One region of the Cryobacterium zhongshanensis genome, then DNA from elsewhere that is predicted to be linked to it. Evidence: predicted binding sites of a transcription regulator. Region 1 holds the regulator's gene; the other holds the start of a gene.
The links. Region 1 encodes LexA, which represses DNA repair genes until DNA is damaged. Its sites were predicted from a motif close to TCGAACANNTGTTCGA; they were not measured.
Positions count from the first base shown of each region.

Region 2: the regulator LexA is predicted to act here: its motif matches at 7,003-7,018, upstream of MQH31_RS07790 (HNH endonuclease signature motif containing protein).

Region 1 is NZ_JALGAR010000010.1:31,673-41,637, reverse strand. Features, by position in the region: gene hflX (GTPase HflX) at 1-623, shown strand, start outside; gene MQH31_RS20130 (methylenetetrahydrofolate reductase) at 830-1,846, shown strand; gene metE (5-methyltetrahydropteroyltriglutamate--homocysteine S-methyltransferase) at 2,050-4,389, shown strand; gene lexA (transcriptional repressor LexA) at 4,576-5,199, opposite strand; gene MQH31_RS20115 (LysM peptidoglycan-binding domain-containing protein) at 5,604-5,966, shown strand; gene MQH31_RS20110 (histidinol-phosphate transaminase) at 6,106-7,194, shown strand; gene hisB (imidazoleglycerol-phosphate dehydratase HisB) at 7,220-7,858, shown strand; gene hisH (imidazole glycerol phosphate synthase subunit HisH) at 7,855-8,487, shown strand; gene priA (bifunctional 1-(5-phosphoribosyl)-5-((5-phosphoribosylamino)methylideneamino)imidazole-4-carboxamide isomerase/phosphoribosylanthranilate isomerase PriA) at 8,551-9,291, shown strand; gene MQH31_RS20090 (SseB family protein) at 9,275-9,965, shown strand, end outside.
Region 2 is NZ_JALGAR010000001.1:1,708,326-1,718,290, forward strand. Features, by position in the region: gene MQH31_RS07760 (hypothetical protein) at 1-114, shown strand, start outside; partial or broken gene MQH31_RS07765 (IS1182 family transposase) at 960-2,505, shown strand; gene MQH31_RS07770 (PAC2 family protein) at 2,687-3,637, opposite strand; gene MQH31_RS07775 (HAD family hydrolase) at 3,719-4,468, shown strand; gene MQH31_RS07780 (tRNA (adenine-N1)-methyltransferase) at 4,465-5,616, shown strand; gene MQH31_RS07785 (FKBP-type peptidyl-prolyl cis-trans isomerase) at 5,703-6,671, shown strand; gene MQH31_RS07790 (HNH endonuclease signature motif containing protein) at 7,038-8,747, shown strand; gene MQH31_RS07795 (helix-turn-helix transcriptional regulator) at 8,829-9,872, shown strand; gene MQH31_RS07800 (helix-turn-helix transcriptional regulator) at 9,869-9,965, shown strand, end outside.

The DNA of each region.
Region 1 (9,965 bases):
GCGTGCTCGTCGAGAACTCGCTCTTCGCCACGCTTGACGCGACCGTGCGCAAGTCCACGACGAGCGACGGCCGGCTCTACACGCTGACCGACACCGTCGGCTTCGTCCGCAACCTCCCGCACCAACTCGTCGAGGCCTTCCGGTCGACCCTCGAGGAGGTCGCGGACGCCGATGTCATCGTGCACGTCGTCGACGCCTCCCACCCCGACCCGGCGAGCCAGCTCGCGACGGTCCGCGAGGTCATCAGCGAGGTCGGCGCCCGGGAGATCCCCGAACTCGTCGTCTTCAACAAGAGCGACCTGGTCAGCGACGACGATCGCCTGGTGCTGCGCGGCCTCTGGCCGAAGGGCATCTTCGTCTCCGCGCGCACCGGCGAAGGCATCGACGAGGTGCTTGCCGCGGTCGCTGACCTGCTCCCGCGCCCCTCGATCGAGCTCGACCTGCTCATCCCCTACGAGCGCGGCGACCTGATCGCGATCCTGCACGCGCAGGGCACGATCCTGAGCACCGACTACGCCGAGACCGGCACCCGGGTACGCGCCCTCGTCACGACCGAGATCCAGTCCTTGTTCGCGCCGTTCCTCCTCGCACCGTCAGGCACCGCGCCCGCCGTCGCGAGCTGACCCCGGTAACGAACGGTCACACTCGTGCAATCCCGTTCGGGGATTGCTAGTGTTTTCTTCAATCGTTGCCGACGGATTTCCTCCGCCGGCATGGAGCGACAGCCGAGCCCGGCACCCGCCCGCGAACACCCGCCAGGGCTCCCTGGCGGTCCGCGGCCGCCCGGCCATTTCAGTGCACGCACTGGCTCCTGTCGAATGAGGAATGCATGTCCACTCCACCGGACTCCGCCCGCACCCGGCGCATCCCGTTCTCCTTCGAGCTGTATCCGCCCAAAACGGATGCCGCCGCTGCCGCCCTCGCGACGACGATCGACCATCTCGCCGCGGCAGGACCCGACTTCCTCTCGGTCACCTACGGAGCCAACGGATCCTCGCGCCGCTCCTCGCTCGACGTGCTCAGCCGCATCCTGCGCACGACGAACGTCGAGGCGATGGCCCACCTCACCTGCGTCGGCTCCACCCACGAGGAGGCGAACCGGCTGATCCGCGAATTCCTCGACGCGGGAGTGCGCAGCTTCCTCGCCCTCCGCGGCGACCCCCCTGCCGGAACGAAGGAGGGCGAGGCGTTCCTCGGCGACTTCGGCAGCGCCGCCGAACTCGTGCAGCTCATCCACCGCGTCCAGGCCGAGAAGTCGCCGTACCGCGAGACGATCATCCCCGGCATCCCGGCCGCCCGCGCCGTGAAGGCCGGCCACGAGAAGGTGCGGATCGCCGTGGCGGCGTTCCCGAACGGCCACCCCCGCTCACGCTCCTCGGCGCAGGACATCGACACCCTGCTCGCCAAGCAGGCGGCCGGCGCGAACCTCGGCATCACCCAGCTCTTCTTCCACGCCGACCACTTCCTGAGCTTCGTCCAGCGGGCGAGGGAGGCCGGGGTGCTCTTCCCGATCCTGCCCGGCATCATGCCGGTGACGAGCCCGGCCAGACTGCGGCGGATCATCGAGCTGTCCGGCGAACAGATGCCGGCAGACCTGTCCATCCGGCTCGAGATCGAACCGACCAGGGAAGGCCAGCGCGAGATCGGCATCCGCCACGCCGTCGACCTCGCCGCCCAGGTGATCGCCGGGGGAGCGCCCGGGCTGCACCTCTACGCCTTCAACCAGCACGAGACCGTTCTCGAGGTGCTCGACGGCTGCGGCCTGCTCGGCGCGACGGCGCCGGTTCGGGACACTCCTGCTCAGCCTCAGGCTCCGGCCCCGACGGCACTGCCCACGATCGTGTAGAGCGACGGCGGATGCTCCTTCCCGCCTCCGCAGCTCTCCCGTCCACCCGAACGCAGCGCCTGCGCCACGGGTTTCCGTCGCGCCCGAAATCGGGCCGACGCACCACCGCCCGACCCGAAGCCCCTACCCCCCCCCTCAAGCCCCGATCATCCGATGATCCGCCCATCCGAACCGCACAGCACCCTCACCGCAAAGGACACGCCATGACCAGCACCTCCCCGTTCCCCGCAGGCACGATCCTCGGCTACCCGCGCATCGGCCCGCGCCGTGAGCTCAAGAAGGCCGTCGAAGCGTTCTGGGCCGGCACCACAACCGCCGCAGAGCTCGAAGCCACCGCGGCCGGACTGCGCCAGGCCACCCGCGACCGCCTCGCCGCCCTCGGTCTCGGGCGCACAGACTCGGCCATCCCCGAGTCGTTCTCCTTCTACGACCAGATGCTCGACGCGCTCTGCACGGTCGGCGCCGTACCGGCCCGCTTCGCCGGGCTCCTCGACGCCGACGGACGCATCGACCTCGCCGGATACTTCACCCTCGCTCGCGGCGAAGGGGAGAGCCTCCCGCTCGAGATGACCAAGTGGTTCGACTCGAACTACCACTACCTCGTGCCGGAGATCGGACCGGAAACGGAGTTCTCCCTGTCGAGCGACCGGATCGTGCGCGAATTCGAGGAAGCGCGCGCGGCCGGCTTCCTGACCCGACCCGTCATCGTCGGCCCGGTGACGTTCCTGCTGCTCAGCAAGCCGAGCGACGAAGCCCCCGCGGGCTTCGAGCCCCTCGACCGGCTCGACGACCTCATTCCGGTCTACGCGACGCTGCTGCAGCGCCTCGCGGACGCCGGCGCCGACTGGGTGCAGCTCGACGAACCGGGCCTCGTCAGCGAGAGCGTCCCTGTGCCCCGCGCCGAGGCTCTCACCGCAGTGCAGTGGGCGTACGGGACCCTCGGCCACCTCGCCCAGCGCCCGGCGATCTTCGTCGCCGCTCCCTACGGCAGCCTCGACGACGCCCTGCCCGTGCTCGCCGCCGCACCGATCGAAGCCATCGGCCTCGACCTCGTCCGCGGCGCCCTGCCCGCGGCCGTCCCCGGCCTCGAGGGGAAGACGCTCGTCGCCGGTGTCATCGACGGGCACAACATCTGGCGCGGCGACCTGGCGGATGCCTTCGCCCACCTCGACGAGGTCAGCGTCCTGTCACCGCGGGTCGCCGTCTCGACCTCGACGAGCCTGCAGCACGTCCCGCACACGGTCACCGACGAGTCCGCGCTCGGTGCAGACCTCGTGAGCTGGCTCGCCTTCGCCGACGAGAAGGTCGGCCAGGTCGCGACCCTGGCCCGCGGCCTGGCCGACGGCCGGGAGGCCATCGACGCCGAGCTCGACGCCGCGACCAGAGCCCTCGCCGCCCGCCGCATCGCCCCCGGAGTGCGCGACGGTGCCGTCAGGGCCCGCGCCGCAGCGCTCACCGCCGACGACTTCACCCGCGGGGAGTACGCCGACCGCCTCGCCGCCCAGGAGACCGCCCTCGCGCTGCCCTTCCTGCCGACGACGACGATCGGCTCCTTCCCGCAGACCGGGGAGATCCGCCGCGCCCGCGCCCGTTTCCTCACGGGAGTGCTCGACGCAGACGAGTACCGCGACCTGATGCGCGCGGAGATCGCCCGGGTCGTCGACCTCCAGGAGGAGATCGGCCTCGACGTGCTCGTGCACGGCGAACCCGAGCGCAACGACATGGTGCAGTACTTCGCCGAGAACCTCGACGGCTTCGCGGTCACCGAGAACGGCTGGGTCCAGTCCTACGGCAGCCGGTGCACGCGACCGTCCATCCTGTGGGGCGATGTCTCGCGCCCGAAGCCGATCACCGTCGAGTGGTCGACCTACACGCAGGGCCTCACCGCGAAGCCGGTCAAGGGCATGCTGACCGGACCGGTCACCATCCTCGCCTGGTCCTTCGTGCGGGACGACCAGCCCCTCGGCGAGACCGCCCGTCAGGTCGCCCTCGCCCTCCGCGACGAGATCGCCGACCTCGAGGCCGCCGGAATCGGCATCGTCCAGGTCGACGAACCCGCCCTGCGCGAACTGCTCCCGCTCAAGAAGGCCGGGCACGCCGACTACCTGGACTGGTCCGTCGGTTCGTTCCGGCTCGCGACGGCGGGGGTGCTGGATGCCACCCAGATCCACACCCACCTCTGCTACTCCGAGTTCGGCGTCGTGATCGACGCCATCCGCAACCTCGACGCCGACGTGACGAGCATCGAGGCGGCCCGCTCCCGGATGGAGGTCGTCGCGGACATCCAGGCCAACGGTTTCGACCACGGCATCGGGCCGGGCGTCTACGACATCCACTCGCCGCGGGTGCCGAGCGTCGCCGAACTCACGGAGCTGCTCGACCGTGCCGTTGCGGCCATCCCGGTCGGGCAGGTCTGGGTGAACCCGGACTGCGGGCTCAAGACCCGCGGTTACGCCGAGACGGTCGAGTCCCTGACCAACATGATCGAGGCGACCCGGATCGTGCGTGCGCGCCTCGCCGAGCGGGTGCCCGCCCGCGCCTGAGCTGTCCCGGGGGCGAGCCCGTGCCGCGCAAGACGCGCCAGTTCCGCTGCTTCGCGCCAGGTCCGGTTCTCTGCGCTCCAGTTTCGCCGCTTCGCGCCAGGCATGCCTGGCGCGAAGCGGCGCAAATGGCGCGCCTACTGAGAGCGAGCGCTGGAGCGCGGGCGCCGGGCTGCCGGGAGCGCCGGACTAAAGGGAACGCAGAACGGCGACGATCTTGCCGAGGATCTCGGCGTGGTCGCCCAGGATCGGCTCGAAGTTGGTGTTCCTCGGCAGCAGCCAGGTGTGGCCGTCACGCTGCCGGAACACCTTCACCGTCGCCTCGCCGTCGAGCATCGCGGCGACGATCTCGCCGTTCTCCGCGGTCTTCTGCTGGCGGACGACGACCCAGTCGCCGTCCATGATCGCGGCGTCGATCATCGACTCGCCGACGACCTTGAGCATGAACAGTTCGCCCTTGCCCACGAGCTGGCGCGGGAGCGGGAAGATCTCGTCGACCTGCTGGTCGGCCATGATCGGCACACCGGCGGCGATCCGTCCGACGAGCGGCACCATCGCCGCGTCGCCGACCGGGGTGCCCTGCTGGAAGTTCTCCGCGGCTCCCGCCGCGGTGTCCTCCGGCGACTGCGGCAACTCGATCAGGACCTCGAGCGCCCGTGGCCGGTTCGGGTCCCGGCGCAGGTAACCGCTGAGCTGGAGCTGGTTGAGCTGGTGGGTGACACTCGAGAGCGACGACAGACCGACGGCGTCACCGATCTCGCGCATGCTCGGCGGATAGCCCCTCTGCCCGACGGAGCGCTGGATCACGTCCATGATCGCGCGCTGCTTGTCGCTGAGGCTCTTCCTCCGTCGCGTGCCGCCTCGTTCAGGGGATCCGCCGCTGAACTGGGTCACGCTGTCCGGGGTCACGCTGTCCTGGGTCACGATGTCGCTCCTGTCGGTGGCGGTGGGCGGGTGGTGGTCGGTCGCCGCGGCGGATGCCGTGAGGCGACCGTATCCGAATGTCAGTGGTCGCTGGTTGAGTTCAGACCAGTCAATCGAAACTGTAACCAGCGTGGGGCGAAAGAGAGACATTCATTCGAGTGTGTCGTGTACTTCACCCCAATAATAACCGGAGAAAGTCTTGATTGTTCGAACAATCGAATATATATTCGGAACATAGCTTCGTATCCGGCTCTCCCGGCCGAGAGCCGGATACGAATACACAGGAGGCAGACATGAGCACAACAATCGAGCTGGTCCCGGGGGCGCACACCCGGCTGCGCATCACGCGGCGCGGTCGTGCCGTGCTGACCGCCGCCGCCGCCGTTCCCCTCGTCGTGGGCGCCCTCGCGCTCGCACTCAACGGCGGCCTCGCCGCCGCAGACGGCAGCACGCTGAGCGGCAGCGGCGCGAGCGACAGCGCAACGACGTTCGACTACGTCACGATCCAGTCGGGCCAGTCCTTGTGGCAGCTCGCCGAGCACATCGCGCCCTCCGCCGACCCGCGCGAGGTCATCGCCGACATCGTCAACCTGAACCAGCTGCCCTCCGAGAGCGTGCAGCCCGGCCAGCGCCTGGCCCTTCCCGCCGAATACTGAGCCCGCCGATTACTGAGCCGGCTGAACACCGAGCAGGCTGAACGCCGAGTCGGCTGATTACTGAGCGGGCTGAATGCACGGGGAGCCGAGCACGGGGCCGGCTGAATACTGAACCATCGTCAACATGCCCACCGGTATTATGGGGGGAGTGACCAGTCTCAACGACCTGCCCCTCCGCGACAACCTGCGCGGGCTCACTCCCTACGGGGCGCCCCAGCTGCACGTGCCGGTCGCTCTCAATGTGAATGAGAACACCCACGGCATCCCCGAGGACGTGGCCGTCGACATCGCGGCCGCACTGGCCGCCGCGATCCGGGGGATCAACCGGTACCCGGACCGGGAATTCACCGAACTGCGCGAGGCGATGGCCCGCTACCTGGGACACGGTCTCACCCGCCAGAACATCTGGGCCGCCAACGGCTCCAATGAGGTTCTCCAGCAGGTGCTCCAGGCCTTCGGCGGTCCGGGACGCACCCTGCTTGGTTTCGCCCCCACCTATTCGATGTACCCGCTGCTCGCCTCGGGCACCGGGACGCGCTGGATCGCCGGTGACCGCGACGCCGACTTCGAACTCACCCCGAGGCGCGCCGTCGAGTGGGTCAATCGCGTCAATCCCGACCTCGTCTTCCTGTGCTCCCCGAACAACCCGACCGGCACCCCGCTCTCGCTCGATGTGATCGCCGCCGTCTATGACGCCTGCGACGGGATCGTGGTGGTCGACGAGGCCTACGCCGAATTCGCCCCGGTGGGGACGGCATCCGCTCTCACCCTGCTGCCCGGGCGGGAGCGCCTGCTGGTCTCCCGCACGATGAGCAAGGCCTTCGCGTTCGCCGGCGCCCGGGTGGGCTACCTCGCGGCCGACCCTGCCGTGACGGATGCGCTCCGGCTCGTGCGCCTGCCGTACCACCTCTCCGCGCTGACCCAGGCGGCGGCCGTTGCCGCATTCGCGCACACGCCCGAAATGCTGCGCATGGTCGACGACATCCGCGGCCAGCGCGACCGTCTCGTCACCGAACTGCGCCGGCTCGGATACCAGCCCCTCCGCAGCGGCAGCAACTTCGTGCTCTTCGGCGGTGTCTCCGACCCGCGCGGCACGTTCGAGGCGCTGCTTGCCGAGGGCATCCTCGTGCGCGACGTCGGGATCCCCGGCCACCTGCGAGTCACCGCCGGCACCGAGCGCGAGACGACTGTCTTCCTCGACGCCCTCGAGGCACTGGGCCACGCGTAACCGTCCGGGCCAATAAACTAGCCGCATGAGCTCACAGTCACCGGCCGCACAGTCATCGACCGCACAGGCCCGCATCGCACACCTGCGGCGGGAGACCAGCGAGTCGAGCATCGACCTGACGATCAACCTCGACGGCACCGGCGTGTCCGACATCCACACCTCGGTACCGTTCTACGACCACCTGCTCACCGCGTTCGCCAAGCACTCCCTGACCGACCTCACCGTGCGGGCCTCGGGAGACATCGAGATCGATGTGCACCACACCGTCGAAGACGTCGGCATCGTGCTCGGCCTCGCCATCCGGCAGGCGCTCGGAGACAAGTCCGGCATCTCCCGCTACGGCGACGCCCTCGTGCCGCTCGACGAGGCCCTCGCCCAGGCCGTCGTCGACATCTCGGGACGCCCGTACCTCGTGCACACCGGGGAGCCGGCCGGGTTCGAGTTCCACCTGATCGGCGGTCACTTTACCGGCTCGATGGTGCGCCACGTCTTCGAGGCGATCGCGTTCAACGCCGCCCTCACCGTGCACGTCACAGTGCTCGGAGGCCGCGACCCGCACCACATCGCCGAGGCCGAGTTCAAGGCCTTCGCCCGCGCGTTCCGCCAGGCCAAGGCCTACGACCCGCTCGTCTCCGGCGTGCCGTCGACCAAGGGCGCCCTGTGACGAGCGTCGTCGTCTTCGACTACGGCACGGGCAACGTGCACTCGGCCGTCAAGGCGCTCGAACTCGCCGGGGCCGACGTGACCCTGACGAGCGACCGCCGTACCGCCCTCGAGGCGTCCGGTCTCGTCGTACCCGGCGTCGGGGCCTTCAGCGCCGTGATGGGCGCCCTCACCGCCGTGCGCGGAGACGAGATCGTCGACCGCCGCATCGCCGGGGGACGCCCGGTGCTCGGCATCTGCGTGGGCATGCAGGTTCTGTTCGAGCACGGCGTCGAACGCGGCTCCGACACCGAGGGACTCGGCGAATGGCCGGGCACCGTCACCCAGCTGCCCGCGAAGATCCTGCCGCACATGGGCTGGAACACCGTTACCCCCGACCCGGACTCGCGCCTCTTCGCCGGCATCGAGGACGAGCGGTTCTACTTCGTGCATTCCTTCGCCGCCCAGGAGTGGACGCTCGAGGTCACGCCGCCGTTCCCACGCCCCCGGCTGACCTGGGCGGAACACGGCGGACCGTTCCTCGCCGCTGTCGAGAACGGACCGCTGTCCGCGACCCAGTTCCACCCGGAGAAATCCGGTGAGGCCGGCATCCGCCTGCTGAAGAACTGGATCGGCACCCTGCGGGACTGACCGTCCCCGTTCGCTTCTGTTCGGCGGCCCGGCCGCACCACCATCACTGATCTGAGGACTACCGTGACTGAAACCACCACCCGCCTCGTCCTGCTCCCGGCCGTCGACGTCGCAGACGGCAAGGCCGTGCGTCTCACCCAGGGTGAGGCCGGCACCGAGACCAACTACGGAGACCCCGTCGACGCCGCCCTCGACTGGGCGCGCCAGGGCGCCGAGTGGCTCCACCTCGTCGACCTCGACGCCGCCTTCGGGCGCGGCACCAACACCGAGGTGATCAGCCGGGTCATCCGCGAGGTCACCGGAGTCAAGATCGAACTGTCCGGCGGTATCCGTGACGATGCTTCCCTGCAGGCGGCGCTCGGCGCGGGTGTCAGCCGGATCAACCTCGGCACCGCAGCCCTGGAGAACCCGGACTGGGCCGCGCGCGCTATCTCCGAGCACGGTGACCAGGTCGCCGTCGGCCTCGACGTGCGCGGCACGACCCTCGCCGCCCGCGGCTGGACGAAGGAGGGCGGCGATCTCTGGGAGGTGCTCGCCCGCCTCGAAGAGGCCGGCTGTTCCCGCTACGTGGTGACCGACGTCACCAAGGACGGCACCCTGCAGGGTCCGAACCTCGACCTGCTCCGTCAGGTGCTCGAGCACACCGACCGGCCCGTCGTCGCCTCCGGCGGCATCTCGAGCCTGGCCGATCTCGTCGCCCTGCGCGAACTGGTCCCGCTCGGACTCGAAGGAGCGATCGTGGGCAAGGCGCTCTACGCCGGCGCCTTCACCCTCGGTGAGGCCCTGGATGTCGCCGGCCGTTAATCTCGGATCGACCGGCCTGCCCCGGGGCCCGGAGGGACCGGGCGGCCACGGCGTGCCCGCCGACTCCGCCGGGCAGCCCTGGGCCGGCCGGGCCTTCGAGGCCAACGACCACGCCGACGATGACGGATCGGCCCCGGTCGAACTGCTCGCCGCCCTCGCCCGCTACCGGGACCGGGAGTCGGGGGAGGAGGCCGTCGTCGAGGCGATCCGCACGTCCCGGCTGCTGATCCCGCTCGTGACGGCGCTCGGCGATGTCGGCCACACCGAGGCCGGCCTCCTCGTCGACAAGACCCAGGAACTCTCGATCATCACCGTCGCCGGCCCGGACGGGCGGAACGTTCTGCCGGTGTTCACCTCGGCCGAAGCCATGAACGCGTGGAACAGTGCGGCACGGCCGGTGCCGGCCGACGGCATCCGGATCGCCCTCGCCGCGGCGCAGGAGAATACCGACCTCGTCGTGCTCGACCCGACCGCACCGACCGAATACGTTGTGCGTCGGCCGGCCCTCTGGGCCATCGCGCAGGGCCAGCCGTGGACGCCGAGCTACGCGAGCCGTACCGTCGCGGACGCCTTCGCGGCGTCGATCGCGAGCGAACTGAGCGTGCTCGGCGTCGCCCTCTCCGCGGGCGACCCGTTCGGCCGGCTCGCCGGGCCCGAGCTCGTGGTGCGCCTTG
Region 2 (9,965 bases), on a different contig from region 1:
GAAGCTACCGGTGCCACTAAACCCATCAATTGCTCGACTCAGAGCAGGATGAGCCAAGAATCTGACGATGAGTACGTTGTGATCAAGGAATTCTCGGCCACGTGGACTGGCTGAGACCTTGAAGCACTGACCTGGAATCCAATGGCCGAAAGACGATGAGAGAAGCAATGGAGTGAACACGTGAAACCTTCATCGACTTCACGGCCTGCGGAGTGGGTGGTGGCGGGAATGAGTACCTTCGGATCCACGGTGAAGAACCTCGTACCCGCCGCCTACCCCGCGTACGCGAGGATATTTCACCCTCTCCGGACGACCAATGGCGACGATGAGCCGCCGGTGCTCTGGAGTGACATCGCCGCGAGATTTGGGCGAATCTCACATCCCGCTATGCAATGGGAGAGCATTTCCCGGTCTGCTGTCAGCGAGTCCTGGGATCGCCCTGATGAGCCGATGGTTGGATCCTTGCCCTCTGAACCCGCCCGACGCCTCACACAAATCTTGGCGGACCATACAGGCACACCTAGCGACTGTTTCTATGGGTTGTGGGAAGGTTGGGGTGGGGCTCCGTTGGGATCCAAGATCCCAACGTTTGAGATACCGAATCGTGTGATGGGACTCTTTCAAGGTTCAATCGAAGACGCCAACCAGTCGTTCGAGCCCTGGCCAGCGGACCGGCGTGCCAACCTTTGGTGGCCTGCGGACCATGCCTGGTTTGTGGTCTCGGAAATTGACTATGACAGCACGATTGTCGCGGCGTCTCGTGATTGTGTAGATGAGATACTGCGAGCCCGGGGAATAGAAGCGCTCGAAGTCTCGCCATCTACTGACCTTTCAAATCTGGGTGACACTGTCAATATCTAGCGTCTTACGGGTGCGCCGTCCTAGGAGCCTGCTGATTTATCTGGGCGTTTAAGGCGTGCCTGCGAGCGGATTCCATCTGCGTGTTTAAGACTTGATTTATGCAGGGTCGTGATGATGGTCAGCGTCAGTTGTTTGATGTTGGGGCGTTCGCGGGGCATATGTTGCCGGTCGGGTCGGTGTTCGCGTTCCTCGCGGAGCACCGGCACGAGTTGTTCCCCGATGAGGCGTTCGCGGATTTGTTTCCCTCGGGCAGGGGCCGCCCATCGGTCCCGGCGGATGTGATCGCGTCCGTTCTCGTGTTGCAGACGTTGCACTCGTTATCGGACCGGGAAACGGCCGAAGCGGTCACGTTCGATCTGCGGTGGAAAGCGGCGTGCGGGTTCGGATTGACGGAGGCCTCGTTCCATCCGACGGTGTTGACGTATTGGCGGCGACGCCTGGCGGCCAGCACCCGCCCGCACCGTATTTTCGAGGCCGTGTCCGAAGTCATTAACCAGTCCGGCGCTCTCGGGCAGGAAGCGGCGGGCGTTGGACTCGACGATCCTGGACGACGCGGTCGCCCGCCAGGACACGGTCACGCAGTTGGTCGCGCAGGTCGGCCGGGAGGTCCCGGGCGCCGACGTGATCGTGGCCGGCCTGCCCGGCCATGACTATCAGAAGCCGGGCAAACCCGACATCGCGTGGGACGATAAAGCGGCCCGGGATGATCTCGTCTCCCGCCTCGTGACCGACGCCCTGACACTGCTCGCGGGCCTCGACACGGCGTCGTTGTCCGAGCCGCAGCAAGAAACGGTCGCGTTATTGGCCCTGGTCGCGGGGCAGGACGTGGAACCGGCTGAGGGCTCCGATGGCACCGACGGGCGGTGGCGGATCGCCCGGAAGGTCGCCCCGGACCGGGTGATCTCGACCGTTGACCCCGACACCCGGCACGCGCATAAGAGCCGGGAGAAGAAGCAAGACGGGTTCAAAGCCCACGTCGCGATCGAGCCCGACACCGGTCTGGTGACCGCGGCCGCGTTAACGAAAGCCTCCGGGGCTGAGAACAGTGACGCGGCCCGCGGCGCGGAGCTGATCACCGCGGACACGAGTATCGGGTCCGACCCGGTCGAGGTCCTCGCGGATTCTGCCTATGGCAGTGGTGATCTTCTGGCTGAAGTCACCGCGGCAGGGCACGTTCCGATCATCAAGCCGATGCCGTTGAGCCGGGCGGTCCCGGGCGGCTTCACGATCGATGACTACACCGTTGACGAAGCCGCGGGAACGGTCACCTGCCCGGCCGGACTCACCCGGCCAATCAGCCCCAAACGACGCGTCACGTTCGGTGCCGCCTGCACCGGCTGCGCGCTCCGGGCCCAGTGCACGACAGCCGTCGGCGGCCGCAAACTCGAGTTGCACCCGCAACACCAGATCCAACGCGAGCACCGGGCCCGCGCCCAGGACCCGGGCTTCCAAGCCGTTTATCGGCAGCACCGGCCCATGGTTGAACGCTCGATCGCGTGGATGACCCGCGGCGCGAGACGAGTTCCCTACCGCGGCGTTACCAAGAACCACGCCTGGTGGACGCTCCGCGCAGCCTCAGTAAACCTGAAACGGCTCCTGAGCCTCGGACTCACCACAGAGAACGGCAGTTGGGCCCTGGCCTGACGGCCAGAGCCCAACCAACCGGGCCCCTCACGGCGCACGCCCGACCCACGATCGGCCGCCGGACCGCATCGAATCACCGCGACAACGATCCGCCACGCTCGCCCCTCGACGAACGACTGAAATTCAAACTCCTCAGTGCCGCTGAACAACAACTATTCAGCAGGCTCCTAGCCCCGAAGGGTTACGGCTGACGTGGCCCGTCCGGTCCCGGACGACCGTCTGCGCGCCCGGCCTGACCGTCGCGGCCGTCTCCGCGCTTGCGGAGATACTTCTCGAACTCCTGCGCGATCGCCTCGCCGCTCGCCTCCGGCGAGTCGACCGTATCCCTCGCCTGTTCGAGCTGGTTGATGTACGCCGCCATCTCCTCGTCGTCTGCCGCGAGGGTGTCGATGCCGGTCTGCCATTCGTCGGCCTCGGTGACGAGGTCGCCGCGCGGGATGACCACGTCGATGATCTCCTCGAGCTTGTCGATCAGGGCGAGCATCGCCTTCGGTGACGGCGCGTTGTGTACATAGTGGGGGACCGACGCCCAAATCGAGAGGGTCGGGATGCCGACCAGTTCGGCCGCGTGCGAGAGAACGCTGAGGATGCCGACCGGGCCTTCGTAGCTGCTGCGCTCGATCTGCAGCTCGCTGCGCACCTCGGGGTTCTCGCTGGAGACGAAAATGGAGATCGGACGGGTGTGCGGCACGTCTGCGAGCATGGCGCCGAGGAAGACGATCCCGCCGATGTCCGCCGCGAGGGCCGCGTCGAGCACCTCTGCGGTGAACCCCTTCCAGCTGCGGCTCGGCTCCGTGCCGAGCAGGAGGTAAATGTTGCCGGCGTTGCTGCCGCTCACGCGCAGCTGCGCGTCATCGGCGAGTGGCTCTCCGACGACACCCGGCTCCGCGGGGCCGAACAGGGTCGCGCCGGGCCATTCGAGCTGGCGGTGACCCTCGTCATCCGTGGAGATCGTCGGCCGGTTGAACTGGTAATCGAAGTAGACCTCGGGGTCCACTTCGAAGAGGGAGGAGACGTCGAGGAGGTCCCTGAGGATGCCCACGGCACCGGTCGCAGCCTCACCCGCGTCGTTCCAGCCCGCAAACGCCACCACGAGGAGGCGTCCGCCCAGGAATCCATTGCCATCTGTCACTGCGTGAAACCTCGATCTGCCGGGGCGCCCGGAAAAGCACCGTCAGTCAAGGATAAGCGGTGCCCCTTACACTTGGACCCTGTGAACCCGTTCCGTCCGAATTCGCCCCTGCCCGCGGCCGTGCTGTGGGATATGGACGGCACGATCGTCGACTCGGAACCGTACTGGATGCGCGCCGAAACCGAGCTCGTCGAGAGCTTCGGCGGGGTCTGGACGCACAGCGATTGCATGCTTCTCGTCGGCAGTGGCCTGCTGAACTCCGCGGCCATCCTGCAGGACCGCGGCGTCCGCCTTGGCGCCGAGGCGATCGTCGACCGGCTGACCACGCGGGTCCAGGGCCTCCTCGGTGAGTTCGGCGCCCCCTGGCGTCCCGGCGCCCTCGAGCTCATGACCGAGGTCAAGGCCGCGGGCATCCCCATGGCCCTCGTGACCATGTCGGAGCACCGGATGGCGCAGCAGGTGTCCGACCAGGTTGGATTCGCCGCCTTCGACGCGATCGTCGCCGGTGACATGGTCGTCCAGAGCAAGCCGCACCCCGAGGCCTACCTGTCGGCCGCCCGGTTGCTCGGCGTCACGCCCGCCGATTGTGTCGCCGTCGAAGACTCCCTGCCCGGCATTGCGGCGGCCGTCGCCTCCGGCGCCGTGGTCATCGCGGTTCCGCACATGATCGAAATCGAGGCGAGCGCCCGGTACGAGCTGTGGCCGACCCTGAACGGACGCACGCTCGCCGGCGTCCACACTGTCTTTGCCGAACGGCGCGCTGGCGCCGCCGCGGCACCCGCGCGGCCCGGTTCCGGCCCGCATCCGAACGAGGACGACACCCACGCATGAACGACACTGACAGCACGAGCGACACCGGAACCGGCATCACCCCGAACGGCGAGTACACCCAGGTGATCCAGAGCAGCGGACCCTTCCGGGTCGGCGACCGGGTGCAGCTGACCGGCCCCAAGAACAAGCTCAACACGATCACCCTCGAGCCGGGCAAGGTCTTCCACACCCACAGGGGAATCCTTGCGCACGACGACATCATCGGCCTGCCCGATGCATCCGTCGTCGTGAACAACGTCGGCGTCGAGCACCTCGCGCTGCGCCCGCTGCTCAACGACTTCGTGATGTCGATGCCGCGGGGAGCCGCGATCATCTACCCCAAGGATGCGGCCCAGATCCTCGCCCAGGCGGACATCTTCCCCGGTGCGACGGTCGTCGAAGCCGGGGTGGGCTCCGGAGCGCTGTCCCTCTGGCTGCTCCGCGCGATCGGGCCGGCCGGCCACCTCGCATCCTTCGAACGCCGGGCCGAGTTCGCCGACGTCGCGAGGGACAACGTCGCCACGTTCCTCGGCGCCGACCCCACGAACTGGACGATCACCCTCGGCGACCTTGCGGACGCACTGCCGTCCGCGGTCCCGGATCAGACGGCCGACCGGGTCGTGCTCGACATGCTCGCCCCCTGGGAATGCCTCGAGGCCGTCTCCGCCGCCCTCAAGCCCGGCGGCGTGCTCCTCTGCTACGTCGCGACCGTGACCCAGCTCTCCCGGGTGGCCGAGGCCATCCGGGGAACCGGGTTCTACACGAACCCGGATTCGAACGAGACCATGGTGCGCGGCTGGCACGTCGAGGGTCTCGCGGTCCGCCCGGACCACCGCATGATCGGCCACACCGGGTTCCTGATCACGGCACGGCGTCTCGCCCCCGACACGATCCTGCCCGAGCTCAAGCGCCGACCCTCCAAGACCGACTTCTCGGATGCGGATGTCGAGGCCTGGACCCCGGGCGCACTCGGCGAACGCAGCGTGAGCGGCAAGGTCATGCGCAAGCGGGTCAGGATCGCGGAGACCGGTGCGGCCATCTCCAAGGCCAGAGGCCTCGACGGGCGCGGCCCGGTCGTCGCCGCACCCGCTGAGTTGCCCGGAACCGCCCAGACTGCGACCGACGCCGCGATCAGCGGTGCTGCCGACAGCGCAGCCGACGCCGGTTAGGATAGGCTCCGGCCGTGTTCGGCCTCTCGACTCCCGGCGACCAGACGGCGCCGCACGCTGAATTTCCCACACTGAAATGAGATCCTGTGCGTAGAGCTTCTGCCCTCATCGCGACTGCCAGCCTGCTGCTTGCCGCCCTCACCGGGTGCAGCAGCAGCGCGGATGCCGCGTCGAGCTGCGTCGCCCCCATCAGCGATGGCGCCGCCTCGAAGCTCGTCTCCGTCAGCGACAACTTCGGAGCCGTCCCGAAGGTCGACATCCCGACGCCACTCATGACGACGTCGACCCAGGGCCGGGTCATCGTGCCCGGGTCCGGAGACAAGCTCGTCACCGGGCAGCAGGCGAAAATCGAACTGAACGTCTACAACGGGACGACAGGCTCGCCGATCCAGGTCAGCAAGTACGACAGCACGAGCGCGAACGTGCTCACGCTCAACGACCAGACCATCAAGGGCATCACGGACGGGCTCGCCTGCGCCCAGGCCGGCTCGCGTGTCGCCGTCGTCGTCTCCCCGGATGACGCGTTCGGACCGCAGGGCGGCAACCCCACCCTCGGGATCTCCGCGACGGACTCGCTGGTCTTCGTTATCGACGTCGTGAAGACCTACCTGCTCCGGGCCAACGGTGCCGACCAGACCCCGGTGAACGGCCTTCCCGCGGTCGTCCTCGACGCCAACGGCACCCCCGGCATCACGATTCCGGGCGGCACGCCGCCGGCAGACCTCCAGCTCGCCGTCCTGAAGAAGGGAACCGGCGACACTGTCAAGGAGGGCGACAAGGTCACCGTGCACTACACCGGCGTCCTCTGGGCGGACAAGAAAGTCTTCGACTCCAGCTGGACGAAGGGTGCGCCCGCGCAACTGCTCGCGGTCGACGGCTCGAAGACCCAGGGCGGCGTCGTCCCCGGGTTCGCGACGGCGATCATCGGCCAGACCGTGGGTTCGCAGATCCTCACCGTGATCCCGCCGGCGAAGGGCTACGGAGACTCAGCGCAGGGAACCATCCCCGCCGGCTCGACCCTCGTCTTCGTCATCGACATCCTCGGCATCGGCTAACCCCGCCCTCAACTGCTGCACACGTCACCCTCCGTTCTCGAGAGCGGGGGGTGACGCGTGTTTTCGGGCGCCTGTCCCGTATTCTCGCCGCATCGGCACGGTGCGGTTCGGATGCCCCACGAATCTCGGGCCATGACCCCGCGGTGCGTCTGGCCGCGTCAGTGTGCCGAATTCAGGAGATGCCTGCTGCAGGTCGGGATCGGCCGCACTGGTCCGCGGGCCGCTGTTGCTCGCCCGGGCGCATCTCCTGAATTCGGCACCACGAGTGCGGACACACTCGCTGTCAGGTATGAATCTCGAGATGAGAAGCCCAAAAGTAAGTGAGCAAGCCTCGCATTCGTGTTCGATTCGGGGTAGAATCGGGGTATGGCAGGAGCTTCGGACCCACAGTCACACACCCCGCAGACACCCGATTCCGGGGCCGCGGGGGATCACCCCACCACGGTGGGCGGCCAGCAGGTCGAGTCGGCTCATCCGGTTGGGTCTTCGGTCGGGCAGGTCGAGTCGGCCCATCCGGTCGCGGTCGCCGAGGGTTTCGAGGGCGCCGAGGGGCTGGCCGGCTCGGTTGCGTCGGTGCATGCGGATGCTGTCGCCCGGCTCGCTGCAGCGCGTTCGGTTCTCGCGGAGGCCCTGGCCGCGATCCCCGTTGGGTTGCTCAGTGATGCGGAAGCGGTCACGGCGTTGAAGGAAGTGGAGGCGATTGGGCGGACGGTGGACGCCGCCCGGGTCAACACGGCGACGGACGTGGATCGGCGGGCGCGGGTGCTCGGCCGGGACGGGCTGGCCTGGAGGATGGGCTGCACGGGCCCCTGGGACGTCCTGACCCGGGTGACGCGGGTGTCGGCCAGGGAAGTGAAGCGGAGGACGAAGCTCGGGGACGCGGTGTTGCCGCGGCCGTGCGGTGGGAGCAGCTGGTTGCCGCCGTTGTTCCCGGCCGTTGGCGCCGCGCTGACGGCGGGGGAGATCGGGGTGGAGACCGCGGAGCTGATCGTCACGGGGCTGCAGACGATCAGTCACCGGGTGGCGCCGGATGACTTGCTGACGGCGGAGCGGGCTTTGGTCGCCACGGCGGCCGGTTTGATCACCCCGGAAACCGAGAACCTCGCCGGCGCCGGGGTCCCCGCGGCTGCGGATCTGATCCGCGGCATGGTGCTCCAGTGGCAGGCGGCCCTGGACCCGGACGGGGTGCTCCCGCAGGAGGATGTGTTCGAGGCGAAGTCGAACATCGGCTTCGGACAGCTCAAGAACGGGTTGTATCCGGTGAAGGGTGGGGTGACGCCGGAACTGTTCGGAATGATGAACACCCTCTTCGACGCCTTCCTCAGCTTCCACGCCCGGCCCGCATTCCCGACCGAGGAGGAACAGGCGCTGATGGATTCGGGGCAGATGATCCCCGGCGCCGAAACCGCAGGCGACGCCGGCACGGGCCCGGAGCTGGACGTGATCGAGGCCGAGCTGCGGGAACGCCGCCAGGACACCCGCACCAGCGGGGAGAAACGCGCGGACATCCTCCGGGCGTTGATCGAACACGCCGCCCGCGACCAGGACACGCCCAGCATGGGCGGGTCGGCTCCCACGGTGATGGTGCACGTGAACGCCGCCGACCTCGCGAGCGGGGTCGGGGTGGGGTGGATCGACGGCGTCGAAGCCCCGGTGTCGCTGAAGACGGTGCACCAGCGCATCTGCGACGGCGGCTTCCAAGGGGTGCTGTTCGGGGCCAACAACCAGGTCCTCAAGCTCGGCCCGGAACGGCGGTATTTCAACCGGGCGCAGCGGCGGGCGATCACCGCCCGGGACGGCGGGTGCATCATCCCCGGCTGCAAGGCCCCCGCGCACTGGGCCGAGGTACACCATGTGAAGCCGTGGGCGAAAGACGGCCCGACGAATGTCGACAACGGGGTCCTGTTGTGTTGGTTCCATCACCACACGATCGACACCTCGGGGTGGGAAATCCGGATGGTGAAGGGCTCACCACAAGTGCGGGCCCCCGGACTGATCGACCCGCAACGACTCTGGCGGCCACCGAACCGGCACCGCGCCCATCAGGTCCTCACCGGACCACCCAACCGCGACTGACCGGGGACACGGGCAACGTGGCGCATCCGCTTCTCACTGCTCGACACGGGGGTGCTACCGGGGCTCGGTTAGACTCACAGCGTGTCGACCACCCCCGAACCGATCAACCGCATCACGGTTGAAGAACGCCTGTTCAGCCTCGTGCTGGCACTGATAGCGACCGAAATCGGCCTGACGAAGGCCGACATCCTGTCGACTGTTCAGGGCTACCGGCAGCGTTACGTGCACAGCGGCGACAATGCGAGCCTAGAACGGCAGTTCGAGCGGGACAAGGACGACATCCGCGAACTCGGGATCCCGCTCGAGACCGTCGAACAGCCCGAGGATCCAGGGAACAACCGCAATCTGCGCTACCGGATCCCCAAGGGCCTCTACGAACTTCCGACGGACGTATCGTTCTCCGGCGACGAACTGATGCTGCTCAAACTTGCCGCAACCGTGTGGAAGGAGGGCTCGCTCTCGGCGGAGTCCCGGCGCGCCCTGACCAAGCTCAACGCGCTCGGGGGAGCGGACGGCGACCCCGTGCTCGGGTATGCCCCGACCCTCCGGGTCCGCGACGCCTCCTTCGAGCCGCTCAGCAAGGCCATGGACCGCGCGCACGTGGTCTCGTTCCTGTACCTCAAGCCGGGCGAGGCGGCCCCGCGGCGCCGGAAGGTGGCGCCGCGCGCCGTCGTCCAGCACGAGAGCCGCTGGCACCTGTTCGGCACCGACCTCGACGCCGGTGCCACCCGTACCTTCCTGCTCTCCCGCATCGTCGGACCGGTCACGGTCGTCCCGGACCTGATCGCACCCGAATCCGGGCCGGATGCCGGCCAGGCCGCCCTCGCTGAACTCGACGCCCTTTTCACGGCCAACGTCGCTGAGATCGAGGTCCTCCCGGGCACCGATGCCGCCGTCCGCCTCGGCAAGCGGGCAGCGGATGCCCTCGGCGCCGAGCCGACCGGAGCGCTCGTCCTGCACTACACCGACCTGAACATCCTCGCGGACGAACTCGCCGGGTTCGGGCCAGAGGTGCTCGTGCTCTCCCCGCCGGCCCTCCGGGACGCCGTGCTCGACCGACTCCTCCTCGTCCGCGACGCCCACGAACACCACGAACTCCTCGAGCCGCTCGAGGCTCGCTCATGAGCCCCCGCGTGCCGCTCGGCGCCCCAGACAAGCTCACCTTCCTGCTCTCGCTCGTCCCGTATCTCATCGACCACGACGGCATCAGCGTCACCG